Regions from separate parts of the Pseudoalteromonas sp. SD03 genome, predicted to be linked through region 1. Evidence: predicted binding sites of a transcription regulator. Region 1 holds the regulator's gene; each other region holds the start of a gene.
The links. The regulator sigma-54, encoded in region 1, starts transcription at its own class of promoters, with help from an activator protein. The targets are predictions, from matches to a motif close to GTTGGCACGNNNNTNGNNT.
Positions count from the first base shown of each region.

Region 2: the regulator sigma-54 is predicted to act here: its motif matches at 2,604-2,622, upstream of ABZP26_RS15335 (TorF family putative porin).
Region 3: the regulator sigma-54 is predicted to act here: its motif matches at 1,978-1,996, upstream of ABZP26_RS03115 (DUF1328 domain-containing protein).
Region 4: the regulator sigma-54 is predicted to act here: its motif matches at 1,768-1,786, upstream of glnA (glutamate--ammonia ligase).

Region 1 covers NZ_CP162514.1:452,378-458,370, forward strand. Annotated here, with positions in the region: gene mgtE (magnesium transporter) at 1-1,332, opposite strand, end outside; gene ABZP26_RS02155 (HPr family phosphocarrier protein) at 1,472-1,744, opposite strand; gene rapZ (RNase adapter RapZ) at 1,763-2,605, opposite strand; gene ptsN (PTS IIA-like nitrogen regulatory protein PtsN) at 2,625-3,077, opposite strand; gene hpf (ribosome hibernation promoting factor) at 3,082-3,369, opposite strand; gene ABZP26_RS02175 (RNA polymerase factor sigma-54) at 3,396-4,895, opposite strand; gene lptB (LPS export ABC transporter ATP-binding protein) at 5,230-5,955, opposite strand; gene lptA (lipopolysaccharide transport periplasmic protein LptA) at 5,952-5,993, opposite strand, start outside.
Region 2 covers NZ_CP162514.1:3,283,002-3,288,994, reverse strand. Annotated here, with positions in the region: gene ABZP26_RS15345 (efflux RND transporter periplasmic adaptor subunit) at 1-871, opposite strand, end outside; gene ABZP26_RS15340 (YIP1 family protein) at 920-1,630, opposite strand; gene ABZP26_RS15335 (TorF family putative porin) at 1,825-2,502, opposite strand; gene ABZP26_RS15330 (hypothetical protein) at 2,875-4,038, opposite strand; gene ABZP26_RS15325 (AsmA family protein) at 4,305-5,993, shown strand, end outside.
Region 3 covers NZ_CP162514.1:656,958-662,950, reverse strand. Annotated here, with positions in the region: gene oadA (sodium-extruding oxaloacetate decarboxylase subunit alpha) at 1-1,262, opposite strand, end outside; gene ABZP26_RS03120 (OadG family protein) at 1,275-1,520, opposite strand; gene ABZP26_RS03115 (DUF1328 domain-containing protein) at 2,043-2,216, shown strand; gene ABZP26_RS03110 (hypothetical protein) at 2,263-2,454, shown strand; gene ABZP26_RS03105 (YcxB family protein) at 2,624-3,091, shown strand; gene csrA (carbon storage regulator CsrA) at 3,147-3,338, opposite strand; gene ABZP26_RS03095 (aspartate kinase) at 3,429-4,646, opposite strand; gene alaS (alanine--tRNA ligase) at 4,653-5,993, opposite strand, start outside.
Region 4 covers NZ_CP162514.1:183,109-189,101, reverse strand. Annotated here, with positions in the region: gene typA (translational GTPase TypA) at 1-1,333, opposite strand, end outside; gene glnA (glutamate--ammonia ligase) at 1,842-3,248, shown strand; gene ABZP26_RS00905 (DUF4124 domain-containing protein) at 3,363-3,884, shown strand; gene glnL (nitrogen regulation protein NR(II)) at 3,965-5,035, shown strand; gene ntrC (nitrogen regulation protein NR(I)) at 5,051-5,993, shown strand, end outside.

The sequences.
Region 1 (5,993 bases):
TAAGAAGGCAAATATACCAACAATATCAGTTACCGTGGTTAGTACCACACTGCCTGCAAGTGCTGGATCTATTTTCATTTTTTTAAGCAATAGTGGGATACTAGCACCCGCAATACCTGCTGCAACTAAATTCATAAACATAGCAAACGCTAAAACACCACCGAGTTTGAAATCCCATTGCCAAAGCGCAACGACACCGGCAATTAGGATAGACCAAACCATACCGTTAATCGCGCCGATAGCGAGTTCTTTTAATAATAAAAAACGTTGGTTAGTTTGGTTGATATGGCCCACCGCGATACCGCGAATAACCAAAGTTAAGGTTTGGCTGCCTGCAACCCCACCCATTGACGGGACAATACCATTGAGCACAGCAAGAATTGGTAATATAGCTAAGGTGTTTTCAAAAAAGCTCGCCACAATTGCAGCCAGCAATGCAGTTAGTAAGTTTACACCCAGCCAAATTGAGCGCTTTTTAGAGCTTTTCAACACAGGTGCAAAGGTATCTTCTTCATCATCTAAACCCGCTAAACCCAGTAAACTGTGCTCAGCGTCTTCACGAATAACATCAACGATATCATCAATGGTGATCCGCCCAAGCAAGTGTGCGTTGTCATCAACAACCGGTGCCGATATCCAGTTATGACGCTCAAACAATTGTGCAACTTCGCTCTCATCCATTGAAATAGGAATAGACTCACAGTCTTCATCCATTAACTCATGAACAATTTTTTCAGGGGGATTAGTTAATAAAGTACTCAGCGATAGGGCGCCTAAAAAGCAGTTATTTTCATCAACCACATATAAGTCATCTGTACCCTCAGGTAATTCGCCGCGTAAGCGAATATAACGCAGTACCACATCTAGAGTCACATCGGGGCGAATAGTAACGGTATCTATATTCATCAATGCGCCAGCAGAGCGCTCTTGATACGATAAAGCCTGCGTTGCACGTTCTCTATCTTGAATATCCATAGCGCTAACAACATCTTTATAAACGGTGTCAGGTAGGCTACGTAGTACTTCCCCTAAGTCATCATGGCCCATGTCTTCGGTTGCGGCAGCAATGTGCTCGGGTGCCATTTGCGCAATAATACCCAAACGTACATCTTCAGACAGCTCTTCAAGCACATCACCTTGTACATCAGGATCAACAAGCTGCCAGAGCATACGGCGAATTTTATGCGGGGATGATTCTAAAAGAAGTGCGGTATCACAAGGCGCCGTTTTTGCCAGCATGCGTCTAACTTGAACAAATTGACCACTATTTAGTGACTTAGTCACCTGTTTTAGTTGTTGTAGTGGAATATCTTGTTCTAAAGCTTCAGGCATTGGCGTCCTTAATTAAATTGTATTACATGCTGGAAGGGTATAAATGCTATTCAATTTTAGTTTATCTTACTTTATGTGAGCAAACTACCTCAACCACTATTAACCTAAGCTTAGGATGATGAGTTAATAATGAACTTTTTTATTCTTGCTCATTAAATCGTTGGTCAATTAGTTCACCTATTGCGCTAAGTGCAGGCTCAGCGTCGGGGCCTTCGCATACCACCTTAACTTCTTTGCCTTGGCTACTTTCGAGCAACATAAGTGCCAGCACGCTATCGCCAGCGGCCTGTTTGTCATCTTGAAATAAAGTGATTGTGGCATCAAATTGCACAGAAAGCTGAGCTAATACTGTCGCCGCTCTAGCGTGTAATCCTAATTTGTTTTTTATTAAAAATGTATTTTCTAAGCGCATGACATCTTCTCGCAAGCTTTATTCTTGTTCTCGGTGGCGAATTTTTACATTAGGATGGCTCATTGCAAAGCTTTCACCAATGGTTTGCGCTAAATAAACAGAGCGGTGTTGCCCACCAGTACAGCCAATTGCAATGGTTAAGTAGCTGCGGTTATTTCGTTCTAAATGCGGCAACCATGTTTGCACAAATGTTTGAATTTGCCATGTAAATTTTTGCACTATACTGTGACTTGCTAGGTAGTCTTTTACTGGTTGGTCCAGCCCTGTAAGTGGCTTAAGTTCAGGCTCCCAATGCGGGTTTGGTAAAAAGCGGGCATCGAATACGTAATCTGCTTCTTTAGGGATGCCGTGTTTAAAACCAAATGACTCAAAGGTAATGATCAGTTGTTTATCTTTTTTTCCGAGTATTTTTTCACGAATAGACTCAGCAAGCTGATGCACACTTAAATCTGTGGTATCAATCATATAATCAGCACGATTAATCAATACATCAAGCAGTTGTTTTTCTTTTTTTATGGCTAAATCAAGCGGCAAAGAATCAATAGATAAAGGGTGGAGACGTCGCGTTTCTGAAAAACGTTTTATTAATGTTTGATCGTCACTGTCTAAATAAAATACCGTTGGTTTAGTAAAACCAGGTAAATATTCAATGATTTCATTAAACTGCTGTTGCTCTTTAGGTAGGTTACGTACATCAACACTCACGGCAATTTTATTATAACTGTCGGAAACACTGCGCACTAATGATGGTAATAAATTAAGAGGAATATTGTCTACACAATAATAACCTAAGTCTTCCACAACGCGTAACGCCACAGATTTACCTGACCCTGAACGACCGCTTATAATTATTAATTCCATTTATCACCTTTCTTTGTTACTACGATTGACTGACGATAACCTGATATAGTTCGCTATCCGATTTGGCGGCGCGTAACTGTTTACAAAATTCTTTATCATTGAGCTTATCAGCAATCGTGGCTAGCGTCTTCAAATGCTGCTGATTATCGCCATCGGGAACAATTAACGCGACAAAAATGTCAACCGGTCGGTTATCAATCGCATCAAAATTAATAGCTGTTTCGCTCACTAAAATCAAAGCAAGGGGCTCTTGAGCACCACTCATGCGACCATGTGGAATAGCAATGCCTCGGCCAATGCCTGTACTTCCAAGCTTTTCTCTTGCAGTTAATGCATTAAGAATATCTTGTTGTGTTAAATAGGGCAGCTTATTGTGAGCCAATTCACTGATAAATTCTAAAATTCTTTTTTTACTATTAAAAAGGACCGCAGCTTTACTGCAGTCCTGACAGATAAGTGAGCTTAGTTTCATAGTGTTAGTGTCGAGCAAGTTTCTCTTTGTGTTTAATTACTTGACGATCTAGCTTGTCAATGAGCGAGTCTATAGCGGCATACATATCTTGATGCTCAGTAGAGGCAAAAATCTCAGCGCCACTAACATGAACGGTTGCTTCAGCTTTTTGGTTTAGTTTTTCTACATCGAGAATAACGTGCACATTCGTTATGTGATCAGTGTGCCTCTGTAACTTCGAAAATTTACTATTTACGTAGTCTCTAAGCGAGTCGGTAATATCTACATGGCGACCAGTTAAATTCAGTTGCATAAACATTTTCCTCTTTGTTGTACGCCTTAAATCAAACTTTTACGTTGATTAGACGGGGGAATAGCTAGAGATTCGCGATATTTTGCAATGGTTCTCCTCGCTACTTTAATTCCTTGCTCTGCCAATATATCTGCAATTTTACTATCACTCAATGGTTTAGCTGAGTTTTCTGCAGCGATTAATTTTTTAATTAATGCACGTATTGCTGTTGATGAACATTCGCCACCATTTTCAGTACTTACATGGCTTGAAAAGAAATATTTAAGCTCAAAAATGCCACGTGGTGTATGCATGTATTTTTGCGTAGTAACACGCGATATAGTCGACTCATGCATTTCCACCATTTCAGCCACATCGTTAAGCACCATAGGCTTCATAGCCTCAGGACCGTGTTCAAAAAAGGCCTGTTGCTGCTGCACAATACAGTTGGTTACTTTAAGTAGCGTGTCATTTCTACTTTCTAAGCTTTTTATAAACCATTTAGCCTCTTGTAAGTGCGAGCGAATAAATTGGCTATCACCACTTGATTTAACCGTACGCGACATAGCTGCATATTGGCTATTTACTCTGATCTTAGGCATGCTATCTGGGTTTAATTCAACTACCCAACGACCTTTAACTTTTTTAACCGACACATCAGGAATAACGTATTCAGACTCTTCTCTGACAATAGTGTCTGCCGGTTTTGGGCTGAGCGTATGAATCAACGTCATGATTTCTTTTAGCTCATCTTCTTTAAGCTTTGTTTTTTTCATTAACGTGCGATAGTCACGTGCAGCAAGTAAATCAATATGATCGGTTAAGATCATTTTTGTTTCGTTTAAAAAAGGTGTGTCTTTATCAAATTGATTTAGCTGAATACACAAGCACTCTTGTAAACTACGCGCGGCTATTCCCACTGGATCAAATAGTTGAATACGCTTTAGTACCGCTTCTATTTCGTCAAGTTCAACTTCATCTTCGCCGTCGTTTTCTTGGTTAAAGCTTTCTAATATTTCTTCACAGCTAAGGGTTAGAATCCCTGAATCGTCCACAGCTTCTACAATTGCAATAGCTATCGCTTCATCGGTAGGACTAAACGGCGTCAGTTGAAGTTGCCACATTAAATACTCATGCAGCGTTTCAGTCGAAGAGCCTTGATAAATAGATTCATCTTCTGGCATTGGGCCCGATGAAGAGGCAGGCGCAGCGCTCATATATTCATCCCAAGTAACATCCATAGCCATATCATCGCTAATGGTGTCTTTGGTCATTGCTTCGCCGCTATCTTGCTCATACTCGCTAGGTTTATCGTCAGCTGAGGCACTTAGCGTTAAGTCATCGTTATCGGCTTTTTGTTCGTTTTTACCTGCAGTGTCTTCGCTGTAATCGTGTTCTTCAACTTCAAGCAAGGGGTTGCTATCGAGCGCTTCTTGAATTTCTTGCTGGAGATCCAATGTACTGAGTTGCAATAAGCGAATTGCTTGTTGCAACTGTGGAGTCATTGTAAGTTGCTGGCCCATGCGCAGCTGTAATGATTGCCTCATGTATCTCTAACAATCCTTTTAAATTACGGTCTGTTGACCTTTACGGATTAAAATTTGTTCAAACTAGGGGCGGTTTAATTGCGGCGCGAGGTTTGTAACCTAGTGGGCTAAGTCAAAACCGAGCAACAAAGAGTAAATCGTCCCTAGGCAGAACCCGAAGGGCAGCGCCTGTTTGGCATTGATGCTGCGTTATCGCCTATTTATGGGGAATACCACACCACATAGGCTCTGCCTTGCCTAAATACCAAACAGACTGCTGCAAATTCAACCTTGAAAGGTCAACAGACCTAAGTATAATTAATCTTAGCAGATGCTTAGTGTAATAACACACATATTAGAGCTTGAACTGCTCGCCTAAATAAACATCGCGTACTGTTTTATCGTTTAATACATATTCTGGAGTGCCTGATGCAATTAACTCCCCATGAGAAACTATGTAGGCTTTTTCACAAACATCAAGAGTTTCGCGTACGTTGTGATCTGTGATAAGTACGCCAATTCCTCGGTTTTTAAGATGCTCTATAATCTTTTTAATATCTAATACTGAGATAGGATCAACCCCCGCAAAGGGTTCGTCTAAAAGGATAAATTTAGGGTTTGCTGCTAACGCGCGAGCAATTTCAACGCGGCGACGTTCACCACCTGATAAAGCCATACCTTGACTATCGCGGATATGCTGAATGCTAAATTCATCAAGTAAATTATTTAAGGTATCTTCGCGTTGTTGTTTATTTAATTCTTTACGTGTTTCTAAGATAGCCATTAAGTTTTGATAAACAGTCAGCTTTCTAAAAATAGACGACTCTTGCGGTAAATAACCAATCCCTAAACGCGCTCGGCTGTGCATCGGTAATAAAGTAATATCTTTATCATCAATTGATATTTTGCCTTTATCGCTAGGCACAAGGCCTACAATCATATAAAAAGTGGTGGTTTTACCTGCACCATTAGGGCCAAGTAACCCCACAATACTGCCAGCTTCAACCTCTAGGCCAACGTTTTTTACAACTTCACGACCTTTGTAGCTTTTAGCTAATAGCTCTGCTTTTAATGTGCTCATGGTTGGCCTTTATCATCTTCTTTTTTATTTTCAACAGG
Region 2 (5,993 bases), 700 kb from region 1:
CATATAGTTGCCTATCGGTATTATCAAGTAACACTTTCACTCGAAATGATAAACCTTGTGAACCTGCTTGGTTTTTTGCTGAGGTTCCAATGTTAATGACCTTGCCAGTGAAGGGTTGATTGGGGTACGCAGCAGCATAAATATCTGCATGCTGGTCCAATTTAATGCCAGCAATATCAGTTTCATCAACTCTGAGCTCAGCTAAAATAGCGCTTGGGTCGGCAACCAGCATTAAATCTGAGCCAATAATATTAGTGGTGCCGGCAATAACGGTTTCGCCTTCTTTAATATTTACTGAGGCGAGCAAACCACTCATTGGAGCACGAAATACACTTTTGCTAAGTCTATCTTCAGCGATTGAAAGAGAGGCTTTGGCTTGATTATAAGACTCTACTCTGGCTTCAATATCTATTTTGGCAAGGTCGCGTGCATTTTGTAAGTTCTCGTATACTTCTTGCCCTGCTAGGCCTACGTCATAAAGCTCTTTTTGACGTTTAAGCTGACGTTCAAAGTTCAAAAGGCGTGTTTTACTGTGTTTAATTTCTATTTCGCTAGCTCGCAATACCGCTTTATTACGTGTTACTTCTGACTCAAAAGCAGTGGTATCTAAGCGCATTAAAATGTCGCCTTGTTTTACACTTTGCCCTTCTTCAACAAACACCTTGTCGACTCGTCCGGTTACCTCTGAACGTAACTGCACTTGAGTATTAAAGACTAAATTGCCAGAGGCCATAATGGAGTCTGCAATACTACCTTGCTCAACCTGTGCAACATTTACCTCTGGTGCTTTTTCATCGCCAGTAATTTGCTTTGATACGATAAGAGCAATAAAAGCTGCAATTGCAAGGGTAATGATAATCGCTTTTTTCATTTTTATTTCCGTATTTATGAGTAGGCAGAAAAGTTTGCCTACATTCCTTTAAGCAACAATAATAATTGTCCAGATGCTGTAAATGATAATGGTCGGTAGCGCAGCAAAAAGAAGTGCTTTATTAAAGCTGAAATTAGTCCAACACTTTAACCCAATAGCAACCAAAGCTATGCTCCAAAGACTAAAAATACTTAAACTCTCCATCATATTATAGAAGCTATCTCCAAGCTCTAATCCCAGAAATAACTGATTTATAGACGCGTAATTGAATAAACTAATAGGTAATTCATTGTTACTGGCTGTAAGAACTAGCGCAACAACACCTAAACTTGAAATAACCATGGGCATCATGCTCCAAACACCAAAACCATACCACGCACCATAGCTATAATTAGCATCAGGGTCTTGCTTAGATATCAACATGTAATACCCAGATAGGAGTGCATTTATAAAAAGAAGGCCGAAAATACCCCCGCCAATTGCAAACCACACTTGGTTATCGAGGCTTTGCTCCATACTTTGACGGATCATTTTTTTCTCGCCGATTGTGGCATCCACACTCGCTGCAGCAACCTGCTGGTCTAAAATAAATTGTGAGTCTGCAGTGGTATAAAATGTATAAGCAGAGGCTGCAAGGGTTAGAGCGAGAAGTGCAAAAGCAAGCCAAGACCAGCCTTTAGCTTCTTTTAGCCCATTAAAAGCCTTGCTTGGGCTGATAAAAATGTCGATACAAGCAGATAGCGCGTTAGATGACTTCATGATTATTCCTTTATGATTTTCTCAATAGTGAACTATATAGTTATCAGTCATATACTAAGGTAAAAGCGAGGTAAGTTGATTTATTAATTGTAACGGTTTGTTAACAAGGTGTGGCGTGATTAGATCTAGTTAAGTTATTTAAAACGAGAAAGGGCCTTTCGGCCCTTAGTGTTGCAGCAAGTAACACATTCTTTTTATAGGCTAAAGTCGACAGCGTAGGCTACATAAGCTTTAACATCTGAGCCGTCCATGTCGTTATCAGATAGGCCAAAGGTAAAACCATCTTTAGACACTGATACACCATAATCAATAATATTGTCATCACCGATGAAATCGCCTGAGTAATGCCCTATGTGTAGCGCCATTTCAGTGCCATTGCTACCAACAGCGAAGCTGTAATCGGCGTTTAAATACAGTGAATCACCAAAATCAGTACCATCACCACTGGCAGCAGATGTTGCAAGTACGGCTGCACCAAATGTAAAACCTTGCACACTAATGCTACCGTAAACTTCTGAAAAATCTGCATCGGCACCTGATGCCGCATCTGGGTAAGCGTAATAAATATAACCTACGTCATAACTTACGTTTTCATTAATAGCGCCGCCAAAACCGGCGTATAAGTTTAGTTCGTAGGTCATTTCATCGGCCCAAGACGCATTTGACGCCCACGTACCTGCATAAAATCCAGATTCATTAGCGTAATCAATACCGCCAGATACAGCTGCATCGCCCCCAGTTTGCTCTTGTCCGCGCCATAAGTAGTTAGAAGTAGCGGCTGCATTGGCTGTTACTTCGGCAAATGCAGTAGTTGATGTCATTCCTGTTAATGCCAATGCACCGATGAGTATTGTTTTTTGTAGTTTTAGCATGTTTCATTTCCCATTGTATGATTTTGCACGCCAAGGTTTTTTATTATAAACGACTACAACCTTTTGAACGGCGGCGTATTATTACGTTACTGCAGGGGGAATTGCACTGTATGTGCCAGCTTCCATTTATTTAATAAAAAATAAATTTTATACTATAAAACAAGGTGTTGAAGTTATGCGCAAAGACGCTTAGTGAAAAGTATGTAAGGAAAGAACACACTGCTGGTGCAAAAAAAAGCCTGGCTGCACCATTAGAGCGCTACCAGGCTATCTATATTAGGATCTATTGACCTTTGAAAATTTAACCTTGAAAGGTCTACAGACCCTAACGTTAAGCTAGTTTATTAAAGCTAATTGCGTTTGATATACGTTTTAACCAAAAATGGTACGCATAAGTGTAATTGTTTCGTTTACACTACGGCCTTTTTGTACTTCGCTAATAATAGAGTCACGTTTAGCACGAATATGTTCTGGGATATCATCAGCAGCAAGAGCGCGATCCACTAAAATCTCAGCAGATTCTTTACCTCGGCGTGGCGCTTTACTGCTGCTCGAAGTGCTACGTGTAGGTTTATTTAGTAGCTTAATGTAGTTAGAGTTATCTGCAGTATTCGTATCTGCATAATAAAAAAAGCAAGGTATTAGCGCTTTTATATCCACTAACTGAGTTTCTAGTTCATTACCTGCATTGGCCATTTTAAACCATGACATAGCGTGAATGCTTTGTACTACATCTTGCCAGTAACGCTCAAAGTCACGGTTATTTAATTTGGTGATACCAAGTGCGGAGCAAAGTGCATCTAAGCGACTGTTACTAATCGGTGTAAATACATCAGGGCGGCGCATTGCTAATAAACGGGTGGCAGGCGCCAGAGTTGGTTTTTCATCACTACCATTAAATGCACTCAAATAAGCAATTACAAATTGTTGGTAATTACCTAGCGCTACATCACCCTCAAGTGGAATGTTGCTGAGTGCATCGTCGAATGCACCTGGCAAATCAGCCAGCATCAGGTGAAAACCTTTGGCGCTTTTGGTAGAGGCAAACCATTCTACATCAAAGTTATAAGTACTCGGATCGAGTGATGCCATATGCTTACCGCTAAAAGCGAGTAAGTCTTCAGGGATCATATCTTTTAACGGCTTTTCACGCAGGCCTGAGATATAAGCAGTTAAACGTAATTGCTCATCAAGTGCCACCAGTTCTTTATGTTGTTCTACAAACATACTCACTACCGGCCAAGGTGCTACCCGTAATGTTTTTAACTGTAAAAAGCTAATCGCTGAAATAAGTTGGTCGTGCAGTTTTTTTAATAATGGTAATTGTGAGGTTTCGAGTAAGTCGTAATTAATGCGGTCGCGGCTTGCACTTAATAGCTCGTAACACCAACCTAAAAAATCTTCTGGATGGTTTTCCACTTTCACGGCCATCAGGTTTAGGCTTAGCTCTGAAGATTGCTTCAGAATGTTTTGATAAATTTGACTTTCTTGTTCGCCTAATGCCATTTTTGACGGTGAAATTAGCAGTTTCTTCATGCCTTGTAGACTCTCCGGTTAGATATATTTTTTAGTCGCTACATTTTAGCTTATTTAGGCTAAATACAACAGGGGCGCGCATCATACCGAACAATTGCAGCAATGTAATCAGGGGCATGAATCTTTAAATTTATTAAAATGAGTTTTGAAAACCTGATTTTAAAAAGGGATGCCCTAATTGATATGTTTTTTATTTATTTAACAATGCTTTTAGTGTTAACTCCCGCTATGATAAGAACATTATTTGCACGTTTGAAAGGATGATCATGAAGACCTTATTTAAAGTTATTGGTGTCATATTATTGCTATGCATAGCGTTAATTGTTGCTGCACCTTTTTTAATTCCTACTGATACCATTTTTAATAAAGTGTCTGAGCAGGTTGAAAAAACAACCGGGCGCACATTAACCATAAAGGGCGATAAAACCCTCAGTGTATTCCCTGCATTAAAATTAGAGCTTAATGATGTGCATTTTGCCAATATGCCTAGCGGCTCTCGCGCTGATATGGCAAGTATGCAGCAACTTGCCGTTCATATTCCTTGGCTTTCATTACTCGGTGGCGAGTTAAAGCTAGAAAAGTTTGTCATTAATGAGCCTGATATTTTGCTAGAAACCGATAAAAACGGTAAAGCTAACTGGCAGTTATTTGATGCAGTGGCCAAGCAACCTGAGCAGCAAACTCAATCGGGTGAGGCAGTCAAACTACCTGAAAACTTTGATATTCAATTAGGTGAAGTCGCTATTTATGGCGGGTCGTTTACATATTTAGATGGTCAAACGGGTGCTAAACAACAAATTAGCGATTTAGAACTGGCTATATTACTGCCTTCACTGCGCAAACAGCTCGAAGTCAAAGGGGCTATTACTTATATGCAAGAGCGATTTGAGCTTGATGTAAAACTTGATACTCCAGCAAAAGCGATTGAAGGTGCCCCATTTAATGTAAAGCAAACGCTTAACTCACGTTTAGTCGATTTAACGTTTGATGGCAGCATAGCCAAACAAGGCCAAGATATTAAAGGATTATTAGCACTTAACGGTGATTCAGTTAAAAATATTGCTAACTGGCAAGGGGTTGACTTAAACGCTAAAGACAATGCGTTTAATGCCTTTAGTATCAATACCCAAATGCACTTGCTCAGTGAGGAGTTTAACCTAACAGAATTAGTTGCAACGCTCGATGCTCTCGAGATTAAAGGTAAAAGTAAGGTGAATCTAGGCAGCCGTTTAGCGGTTAATGCTGATATTGACCTAGGGATGCTTGATTTAAATCCTTACTTACCAGAAACCGTAGCTAAAAAAGAAGCCCCAGTAAAAGACGAGTCTAAGCCTGCAGAGCCAATAGTGTGGGATGATACTAAAATTGATTTAAGTGGCTTAAGTGCATTAGATGCAAATGTGATTGTTCGTTCAAGTGGTTTAAAAGCTAACGACATTAAACTAGGCGCTAATCAGTTTACTATGGCACTTAAAAATAGCATTGCTAAATTAAGTTTAGACAGCTTTGCGGCTTATGAAGGAACAGGTAAAGGGGTGGTGACTATCAATGCTCAAAATACCCCTTATAAAATAGCAACCAACTTCGATTTAGATAAAATAGACGCACAGCCATTACTTAGCGATGCTGCAGGCTTTGATAAGCTAATGGGCAAGGGCTCTTTAAGTTGGAATCTAACCACGGCAGGGCAAAGCCAAAAAACATTCATTAACGCGCTTAATGGTAAGCTAGGGTTCAAGTTCGCGGATGGTGCCGTTAAGGGAGCAAACGTAGCGGAAATGGTGCGTAAGGGTAAAGAGCTAGTTAAAGGCAACTTTAATGCCGTGTCTGAGGGATTAGATACAGGATTTGAAGAATCTGAGAAAACCGATTTCTCTGCACTTTCTGGTAGTTTTAACTTTACCAATGGCGTAGGCAAAAATACTGATTTATCGTTGATCAGCCCTTTAATACGC
Region 3 (5,993 bases), 200 kb from region 1:
TGCTCTTGCGCAAATTTACTTAATTCAGCCTCAAGCGTTTCAAGTTCAGGCTTGATCACATCTGCAGGGCGACAGGTAATTGCTTCGCTGCCATCAAGTACACGCTCTTGTAACTCTTTATTCATAGGAGCAGGTGTCGAACCATACTCACCTTTTAATACGCCAGCGGTTTCTTTGGTGATGGTTTTATAGCGCTCGCCAGTAAGCACATTAAGTACTGCCTGAGTACCAACAATTTGCGAGGTCGGTGTAACTAATGGAATAAAGCCCAAATCCTCACGCACCCGTGGAATTTCAAGTAATACTTCGTTTAGTTTATCAGCAGCGCCTTGTTCTTTAAGCTGATTTTCCATGTTAGTTAACATACCACCTGGTACTTGGGCTAATAAAATTCGGCCATCAACACCTTTTAAACTGCCTTCAAACGCAGCGTACTTTTTACGTACGTCTCTAAAGTAAGCTGCAATTTCTTCAAGGTGGTTTAAATCAAGCCCAGTATCACGCTCAGTACCTTCCACGATTGCAGCAATTGTTTCAGTTGCTGAATGACCATAAGTCATACTCATAGACGATACAGCCGTATCGAGCATATCAATACCGGCATCAATCGCTTTTTGATACGTTGCGGTACTTAAACCCGTTGTTGCATGACATTGCATGGCAATAGGAATTGAAACCGTTTCTTTTAAGCCTTTAATCAGTTTTTCTGCATCGTAAGGCTTAAGCAATCCCGCCATATCTTTAATACAAATTGAATGACAACCTAATTCTTCAAGCTGCTTAGCAAGTGTTAGCCACATATCCAATGTGTGTACTGGGCTTACCGTGTAAGAAATCGTACCTTGGGCATGCGCGCCTACTTTAACCGCCGCTTTTATGGCAGTTTCTAAGTTACGTACATCATTCATGGCATCAAAAATACGAAATACGTCTACGCCATTTTTGTGTGCGCGCTCAACAAACTTTTCAACAACGTCATCAGCATAATGGCGATACCCCAATAAGTTTTGACCGCGAAGTAACATTTGCTGGGGTGTATTTGGCATCGCCTTTTTAAGCGCGCGAATACGCTCCCACGGATCTTCGCCTAAATAACGAATACATGAGTCAAAGGTAGCCCCACCCCAAGACTCTATAGACCAATAACCTGCGTCATCAATTTTTTTTGCAATAGGTAACATGTCGTCTAATCGCATGCGGGTAGCTAAAAGCGACTGATGTGCGTCACGAAGTACGAGTTCTGTTATTTTTAATTTAGCCATTGGTATGCTCCTCTAATTATTATTTGTTTTGTACTGAGCAATGGCAGCACTAATTGCAGCGATGTGCTCATTTGGCACACCTTGAGATTTAAAAGATGGTGTTCTCTGTGATACTTCAAGTTCTGGCTGAGAAAATTTGCTAGCCAGCTTAGACATAACTGTCACTGCACCAATCAATAAAGAAAGAAATACAAACACACCCACCATACCGGTTAGCATTAAATTGCCTGCAGTTGTGAGCAAAGCCCCTATATCCATAATTCTCCCCTGTTCAAAACTGAACACATAAAAAACCAGTTTATTTAAATAAATATTCACCAATAGTAACAAAAACTATTCTTTTGTCTACACGTTGTAAATTGGTAAAACCAATTAATCTAAAAGTAACATATCACCAATAAGGTTAACACCATCTAAAATAGCTTATTTAACCTATACATATAGATGGTAAAAATGTTCGTTATAAACAAAGAATATATAAAAACCCTAATATTCTCTAAGAACACATAAAAATATACCTAATGAGCTAACCCAATAAAAACTGCCAAAAAAAATGTTAATTGGTCTTACCAAAATAACGACTGTAAAAACTATTTATTATCTCATCAGACACCACTGTGAATAAGTTACAGATAAAACCGTAAAAATTACCAACCTAATATAAAGCCAAACTCAAAAAAACAAATCAAACCATTGATTTAAAACAAAATAAAATACTGGCACATTACTCGCTTATATAAAAACAACACTTTAACACTTAGATAAATCAAGGAGATGACAATGTTACGCTGGACAATTACATTTTTGGTGATCGCACTAATCGCAGCCGTTTTAGGATTTGGTGGTATTGCAGGAGCCGCAGCAGGAATTGCTAAAATCATATTTTTTATCTTTTTAGTTTTACTGGTTATTTCACTTGTCTCTGGCGCTTTACGTGGTAAAAGCCCCAGGTAGATAAGAAACAACGAAATTTTTAAATTTATATACAAGGAATTACATTATGAAATCATCAACACTTAAAGCAGCAGCTATTGGCCTATTCGCAAGTGCATTTATTATGGGTTGTGAAGACAATCATGCAGAAGAAGCCGGTGAACGCATCGACGAAGCCGTGACAGATGTTCAAAATAAAGTAGAAGATGCCTGTGAAGAAGTAAAAGAAGGTGTCAACGCTGAAGAAACAAATTGCTAATTCAGCCCCTTTTTAAAAAGCGACCATTTGGTCGCTTTTTTTGTGTTTAGTACTAGTCGCCAAGTTGCTACCCATTAATTATAAACTCTGAACTATTAATTCTTTTTAAGCTGCACATTTGCCACATAGCTTGCTAAAATGATAAAAAATAGCTTTTAAGTATAGATGCATGGTATTTACGACAACCTATAAACTCGATAAACCTTACTTTTATGAATGCTTCGACCAATCGCTGCCTTATAGTAAACGCGCGCAACCTAAATATTTTTTATTAGCACTGCTTGTTGTATTGGGATTATTTGGTATTTATGGTTTAGGAGATCATTACCTAGGTACATTTTTGCTGATGCTAGCCCTACTCGAATGCATCGCCTTTTACTATCGCCGCCCATGGTGGGTTACCAGGCAAATGCTAAGCAGAGCGTCTGGTTCTGAAGTCACTCTCACCTTCGACGAAGACGGAATAAAATCAACCAATCATTACAAAAATTACCAGTTAGCTTGGCACGACATTAACGAAATTATTACTACAGATTGTGGACTATTGTTAAAAAGCAAAAGCGGTATGCAATACATTTCTAAGGCAATACTCGACGAAGAAACGATTGATTTTATAAACAAAAAAGCCACTCAATGAGTGGCTTTTACAAATGTCATAGTTATATTAACTAGCACATTTTATACTATGTTGATTAAGCATTGCCCGGATTAGGGTTAGACTTTTCAGCTTGTATGCGCATGTAAATTTCTTCACGATGAACTGATACGTCTTTAGGTGCGTTAACACCGATACGAACTTGATTTCCTTTAACACCTAGAACAGTAACGGTTACTTCGTCACCAATCATAAGGGTCTCGCCTACTCTACGAGTTAGTATTAGCATTCTCTTGCTCCCATGTTCCAATAAAATTATAAGATTCCGCACAAACATTTTAATTAAAATTAGACTAAAAAGTAAGTAAAAACTCTCAATCTATTCATTTTCTGTTAAAAATGTCTTATGTAATGCACGAACAGCCAGCTCTAGGTATTTTTCATCTATTAAAACTGAAATTTTAATTTCTGAGGTGGCAACAAACATCACATCAATGTTTTCTTGTGCTAGCGAATCAAAAAATAAACTCGCTACCCCGGAATGAGATTTCATCCCCATACCCACTGCTGACACTTTCGCCACATTGGTCAATCCGTCAATTGCCTGTGCGTCAAATTGCTGTTGCTCAGCCGTTAACAAATCAAGTGCGTTTAAGTAATCATTTAAATGCACAGTAAAAGCATAGTCGACTTTTTCAACTTTATGATTAATTTGATTAATCATATCTATTTCGATGCCATTATCAGCAAAAAGTTTCAAAACTTTTGCAAGATGTTTGGTGCCTAGCGGCATTCCATGCACCTTAATTAAGCACTCATCTCGATTAAATGCAATACCCGATACGACATTGCTTGTCACGTCGCTCTCCTCAAAACTAATTAACGTGCCTTCATCGGGTTTAAAGCTAGATAACACCCGCAGAGGAACATTGTGTTTACCAGCAGATTCTACAGAGCGAATATGTAACACTTTAGCGCCTAAACTTGCCAGCTCAAGCATTTCAGCAAAGGTGACATGACTTAAACGTCGTGCGTTAGGTTCCACACGCGGGTCTGTAGTATATACGCCATCAACATCGGTATAGATCTGACACTCATCGGCTTTTATTGCACCAGCAATTTCAACCGCTGAGGTATCGGTGCCACCACGGCCAAGCGTGGTCACGTTGCCCTCAATATCGCGCCCCTGAAAGCCGGCAATAATAGCAATACGGTTATGTTCAAGTTCATGTTTTAAACGCGTTGCCGCAACTTCTTCTACACGGGCTTTACCGAACATGTTATCGGTTAATATATTCACTTGATCGGCTAGTAAGCTTACAGCTGAATGGCCGCGTTTAATAATGGCCATCGCTAATAAAGCAATAGAGACTTGTTCACCGGTACTGAGTAATACATCGAGTTCACGACTACTCGGGCGAGAGTCGATTTGTTTGGCAAGATTAATTAAGCGATTGGTTTCTCCCGACATTGCCGAAAGCACCACGACCACTTGGTGGCCTTGTTGCTTAGTTTTAACAACAAGGTCGGCGACCGCTTCAATACGCTCTATTGAGCCTACCGAAGTGCCGCCAAATTTTTGAACTATAAGTGCCACTTAAGCTTAAGTACGCTCAGTTAACCAAGCTGTTACGCTATCAAGTGCTGCTGTTAAATTTTGTGGCTCAGAACCACCCGCTTGCGCCATATCTGGACGACCGCCGCCTTTACCTCCTACTTGGCCTGCCATGTGATTAACTAACTCACCCGCTTTTACTTTGCCAGTTAAGTCTTTAGTTACACCCGCAATTAAGCTTACTTTGTCGCCGCTGGCAACACCTAAGGCAATAACACCTGAGCCAATTTTATTTTTAAGGTCATCAACCATACCGCGAAGCGCTTTTGATTCTGTGCCCTCAACGTTGGCCACTAACAGTTTAACCCCGTTAATTTCAACCACTGAATCAAGTAACGATGCACCTGCCGCACTGGCTAGTTTATCGTTAAGCTGGGCAACTTGTTTTTCAAGCCCTTTCGACTTTTCAAGCAAGGCAGTTACTTTTTCAAGCACTGACGCATTGTCACCTTTTACAAGCGCTGCAACATCAGCTAATTGTTGCTCTTGCTCGCTTACATAAGCAATTGCCTCTGCACCTGTTACCGCTTCAATTCGACGAACACCAGCAGCAATACCGCTTTCAGATACAATTTTGAATAAACCAATGTCACCCGCACGCTCTACGTGTGTACCACCACAAAGCTCGATTGAGTAGTCACCAATAGTCACAACGCGTACTTCGTCATCGTACTTTTCGCCAAACAGTGCCATTGCACCTTTTGCTTTAGCATCATCAATTGCCATTAGCTCAGTGTTAAGAGCAAAGTTACGACGAATTTCGTCATTCACTACGCGCTCAATTTCGCGCAGTTCTTGTTTGGTCACCGCTTCAAAATGTGAGAAGTCAAAACGCAGACGATCTGGCTGCACAAGTGAGCCTTTTTGCGATACGTGCTCACCTAAAAGCTGACGCAGTGCTTCATGCAAAATATGCGTAGCGGTGTGGTTTTTCTTAATACTGTCACGGCGCGCATCGTCGATAGTTGCATCCACTTTATCGTTAACGCCAATACGCCCTTGAACTGTTCCATGGTGAGCAAAAGCATTACCCAGTTTAGTGGTATTAGTCACCACAAACTCACCGCCGGCTACTGTGATTGTTCCGCTATCACCAATTTGGCCGCCTGATTCAGCGTAAAACGGAGTACGGTCTAAAACAATAATACCTTGTTGACCATCTTCAAGTAATGATACAGCTTCGCCACCGGCAAAAATTTCTACCACTGTGCCACTGTAATGAGTGCTATCGTAGCCTTTAAAGTCAGTGTGCTTGTCTGATTTTAATTGGTCATTGTAATCAGCCCCAAACTTACCCGCTTGTTGCGCAGTTTTACGTTGTACTGCCAT
Region 4 (5,993 bases), 270 kb from region 1:
GGATCATAAAGTCCAAACGCATACGGCCTTTACCATCTGGGGCCATATCAGTAAGCTCACCCTTACGAAGACCAATTTGTTCCATGATAGAACCCTGGTGCTCTTCTTGACAGTCAATTGTTAGTGTTTCATACGGTTCTTCTAACACACCATCAACAGTACGTAAGATAACTTCTGGACGAGATACAGCTAACTCGTAACCTTCACGACGCATGTTCTCGATTAAGATACCTAAGTGTAATTCACCACGACCCGATACACGGAAGCTATCTGGGTTATCAGTGTCTGCAACGCGAAGTGCAACGTTGTGTACTAATTCTTTGTCTAAACGCTCACGGATATTACGTGATGTTACAAACTTACCTTCTTTACCACAGAAAGGTGAGTTATTTACAGAGAACGTCATCGTTACTGTTGGCTCATCAACACTTAGTGGAGGTAATGCTTCAACGTTGTTAGGACAACAAAGCGTATCTGAAATCTTAAGCTCGCCAAGACCCGTTACCGTTACGATGTTACCAGCGTAAGCTTTGTCAGTGTCAATACGCTCAAGACCTAAGTAGCTTTGTACTGAACCAATTTTACCGTTACGTTTAGACCCGTCAGCGCTAATAACCGTAACTTGTTGGTTAGGTACAACTGAACCGCGTTTGATACGACCAATGCCAATTACACCTTTATAAGAGTTGTAATCAAGCTGTGAAATCTGCATTTGGAAGTCACCTTCAGGATCTGCATCCGGTGGTGATACTTCGTCAACGATCATCTTGAACATAGGTTCCATGTTATCAGATGCTTCGTCTAAATCTAATGTAGCCCAACCATTGATTGCTGATGCGTAGATTACTTTAAAGTCTAACTGTTCATCAGTTGCGCCTAGGTTATCGAATAAATCAAAGATTTGATCCATAACCCAATCAGGGCGAGCACCTGGCTTATCAATTTTATTGATAACAACGATTGGCTTTAAGCCTTGCGCGAATGCCTTTTGCGTTACGAAACGCGTTTGTGGCATTGGACCTTCCTGAGCATCAACAAGTAGTAATACTGAGTCAGCCATCGAAAGTACGCGTTCAACTTCACCACCGAAGTCGGCGTGTCCAGGAGTATCTACGATATTGATATGGTAATCATTCCAAGAGATAGCGGTGTTTTTCGCTAAAATGGTAATACCACGTTCTTTTTCAATGTCGTTTGAATCCATCACGCGCTCTTCATTACCGCCGCGTGTTTCTAATGTACCTGATTGCTCAAGTAGTTTATCAACCAGTGTTGTTTTACCGTGGTCAACGTGGGCGATAATTGCTATATTTCTTAACTTTTCGATGCTCATATATTCACTCAGAGAAATTGAATCTCATTGATCCTGCAGGGGCTATACGTTCTCACCTGCGCTTTCACGAGATGTCCCAGCATAGGATTTAAAAGGGCGCATATTATCCCCTATAAATGGAATGGATGAAAGTTTATCCAAAATAAAATTTCAAACTTTCTCAATAAAATAATTAACCCATTGTTTTAAAATAATTAATTATGATAATTAATTTTTAGATATTTATATAAAAAGATGGTTTTGGGTTAATTTAAAGCGACTTTACTGCGTATTTTGCATTTTCTTTGTGCTAGTCTAAGGTGATTAATTTACAAGCAATTATTGCTTTGTAAATATTGCACCACTTTGGAAAAATTACGCACTAAGATGGTGCTTAATCTATATCACCTTTATTTTATTTATATTTTTTTACATAAAAAACAAATAATTATAATAGTGGCACAAAATCAGCTTGTAAGTATTCAACGTATCTAAGCAGCAATAATAAAACCCAATAGTTGGAGGACACATGTCACAATCGGTTTTAGATTTTATTAAAGAAAATGACGTTAAGTTCATTGATTTACGCTTTACTGACACAAAAGGTAAAGAGCAACATGTTTCTATTCCTCATCATCAAGTTGATGAAGACTTTTTTGAAGATGGAAAGATGTTTGACGGTTCTTCAATTGCTGGCTGGAAAGGCATCAACGAATCAGACATGGTGTTACTACCAGATGCAGATTCAATTAAACTTGACCCTTTCACAGAAGAAACAACACTAATCGTTCGTTGTGACGTGGTTGAACCTTCTACATTACAAGGTTACGAACGCGACCCTCGCTCAGTTGCTAAGCGCGCTGAAGAGTACATGCGCTCTACGGGTATTGCTGACACTGTTTTATTTGGCCCAGAACCAGAGTTTTTCGTATTTGACGACGTTAAATACAAATCTGACATGTCAGGTTCAATGTACAAAATTGATTCTAAGCAAGCAGCTTGGAACTCAGATAAAGAATATGCAGATGGCAATACAGGCCATCGCCCAGGTGTTAAAGGCGGTTACTTCCCAGTTGCACCTGTTGATGATTTCCAAGATTGGCGTTCTGCAACGTGCCTAGTTTTAGAAGAAATGGGTCAAGTTGTTGAAGCGCATCACCACGAAGTGGCGACTGCCGGTCAAAACGAAATTGCAACGCGCTTTAACACTATGGTGTTAAAAGCCGATGAAATCCAAGAAATGAAATATGTTATCCACAACATGGCTCACCTTTACGGTAAAACGGCAACGTTTATGCCTAAGCCGGTTGTTGGTGATAACGGTTCTGGTATGCACTGTCACCAGTCTTTAGCAAAAGATGGCGTAAACTTATTCGCAGGTGATAAATACGGCGGCCTTTCTGAAGATGCACTTTACTACATTGGCGGTATTATCAAACATGCTAAAGCGATCAACGCTTTTGCTAACGCGTCAACTAACTCGTACAAACGTTTAGTACCTGGTTTTGAAGCACCGGTAATGCTTGCATACTCGGCTCGTAACCGTTCTGCGTCAATCCGTATTCCAGTGGTTCCATCTGCAAAAGGTCGTCGTATCGAAGTACGCTTCCCAGATCCAACAGCTAACCCATACCTTGCTTTCTCTGCAATGCTTATGGCTGGCCTTGACGGAATTAAAAACAAGATCCACCCTGGCGATGCTATGGACAAGGACTTATACGACTTACCAGCTGAAGAAGCGGCAGAAATTCCAACAGTTGCTTCTTCATTAGATGAAGCATTAGCTGCGCTTGATTCAGACCGTGAATTCTTAAACCAAGGTGGTGTATTCACCAATGACTTAATCGATGCTTACATCGCACTTAAGTCAAAAGAAGTTGAAAAACTTAACATGACAACTCACCCAGTTGAGTTTGAAATGTACTACAGCTGTTAATTTATTAACCGATAAATAATGTGTGTTTTAAGCCCGCTTTGCGGGCTTTTTTTATGGTAAATTTAACGGTTCTACACTAAAGTGAAGTTAGTTTAAACAATGCAGGATAGCTGGATGGTAGGTAAGATTTTGTTGCTATTAATAGCTTTAATGTTAAGCCTTAATAGCCATGCGAGCGATAAAAAAATTTACGCATGGAAAGACAAAAATGGGGTGCTGGTTTTTTCAGATACTCCTCAGCCAGGCGCTAAAGAGGTTAAACTCACGAGCCAACATCTCAGCATGCCCGCTACAAACACCGATATTCTTGATACTGCTCCTACTAAAACAGCAGTAAAGTTTAGTATTAGTATTTCATCGCCTGAACCACACCAAACTATCAGGGAAAACACGGGCTCTGTGTATGTCTCTACCCGTATTGCCCCTCGATTTGAAGCTGGATTTACCATTGGTTTATTTTTAGATGGCTTTGCCATTGGTGCACCGAGCGATACGACAACACTGGCGTTAAGAGATGTGGAGCGAGGCCAACACACACTGCAAGTTAAACTTTATAATAAACAAAATCAGGTAATTGCAACCAGTCCTGAAAGTGTATTTTTTATGCACCGTAAAGGCCTTAACATAGGTCGATAATTACAATTAAGTACGCGTGTTTAGCGTATATTTTCTAAAAACCTTGCCTACCTTCCCAGGCGCACTAAAATGGTGCAATGATGATTAATAAAACACATTTTAGCCCAGAGCTACTGAATATAATTTGGCAAAACCAAACCACCGCCCTGATGTTACTTGATGAAAGCTTTCAGCTTATTTACGCTAACACCAGTGCCAGTGAATTACTTGGCTTAGGCGAAAAACGTTTGCTAGGACAAGCATTCGACGATTTATTTAACTACCATTCTATCGACTTAAAACGCATTGCACAGTACTCGTTAGTTGATGGTGTAGACTGCCACCAGCACAGAGCTGACGTGGTGTTTATCGATTCTCGCCATGCAAAATTAGCGGTAAGTACTCGGCGAATAAAACATAACGACACCTATTATATTTTATTTGAATGTCGACAAACCGATGACGAAATAAAGCACGATCAGGTCTCAAATCAAATGCATCAATACCAAGCTGCACGTAACTTAATTCGCGGTTTAGCCCATGAAATTAAAAACCCGCTGGGTGGAATTCGCGGGGCGGCGCAATTATTGCAGTATGAGGGTGATCAACAAGAAAGAGATCAATGTGCAGAACTGATAATTGAACAAGCCGATCGGTTGCGTGAATTAGTTGATAGACTCCTTGGGCCTAACCAACTACCGCAAAAATCGTATGGCAATATACATCAAACATTAGAGTCGGTTGTTAAACTCAGTACGTTAGATAACAACCGCGATATTCGGTTAGTTAAAGACTACGACCCGAGTATTCCTGATGTTTATATTGATCAGAGCAAAGTTCAACAAGTGGTGCTTAATATTGTGCGTAATGCGCAACAGGCATTGGTGGATGGTGGCGAAATAAAAATAAAAACACGGATTAATTATCAGCATCGTCGTCCGGGAAAAGCCCCTAAAAAGGCATTGCTTATTCAAGTAATGGATAACGGCCCAGGTATTGATGCTAATTTACGCGACACCTTATTTTACCCTATGACCACTAATAAAGAAGGTGGCTCGGGACTTGGATTATCTATAGCGCAAACCTTGATTGATCAACATGATGGCTATATCGAATGCGATAGTTGGCCAGGACATACTGAATTTAATATTTATCTGCCATTTACAGATTAATACTTTGGAGTTTGCATGAAAACAGCTTGGCTTGTAGATGATGATGCCTCAATTCGCTTTGTACTAGAAAAAGCACTGACTCGCGCAGGGTTTGAAGTAGAAAGCTTTGCAGATGCGCAAAACGTTCTTAATGCACTAAAATTTAGTCAACCCAGTGTGTTAATTTCAGATGTAAGAATGCCGGGGATGGACGGGATGGCGTTACTTGAGCTGATAGCTGAGCAAACCCCTGGCCTACCCGTTATTATTATGACCGCACACTCTGATTTAGACTCAGCGGTTAATGCTTTTCAAAAAGGTGCGTTTGAGTACTTAGCTAAACCGTTTGATTTAAATGAAGCCGTTGCGCTAGTGGAAAGCGCCTATCGTGCTAATTCGACCAAAAAAACCAAACGAAAAAGCGCGCCACCCAAAAGCGCTCATATTATTGGCGAAGCCCCTGCTATGCAGGAAGTGTTTCGTGCTATAGGCAAACTCTCAGCATCCAGTATGAGCGTACTCATCAATGGTGAATCAGGTACCGGTAAAGAGTTGGTTGCCAGCGCCTTGCACAATCACAGCCCGCGTAAAGAAAACCAATTTATTGCTCTTAATATGGCCGCTATTCCTAAAGAGTTAGTTGAGTCTGAATTATTTGGCCATGAAAAAGGCGCTTTTACGGGGGCCGATAGCGTGCGTAAAGGGCGCTTTGAACAAGCCAATGGCGGTACCTTATTTTTGGATGAAATAGGTGATATGCCACTTGATGTACAAACCCGCTTGTTACGCGTATTAGCCGATGGCGAGTTTTACCGCGTTGGCGGCCATCAAAGTATAAAGGTGGATGTGCGCATTATTGCTGCCACTCACCAAAATTTAGAAGAGCTGGTAAAACAAGGTAAGTTTAGAGATGACTTATTTCATCGTTTAAACGTGGTTCGCTTACGCTTGCCGGCTCTACGCGAGCGCCCCGAAGACA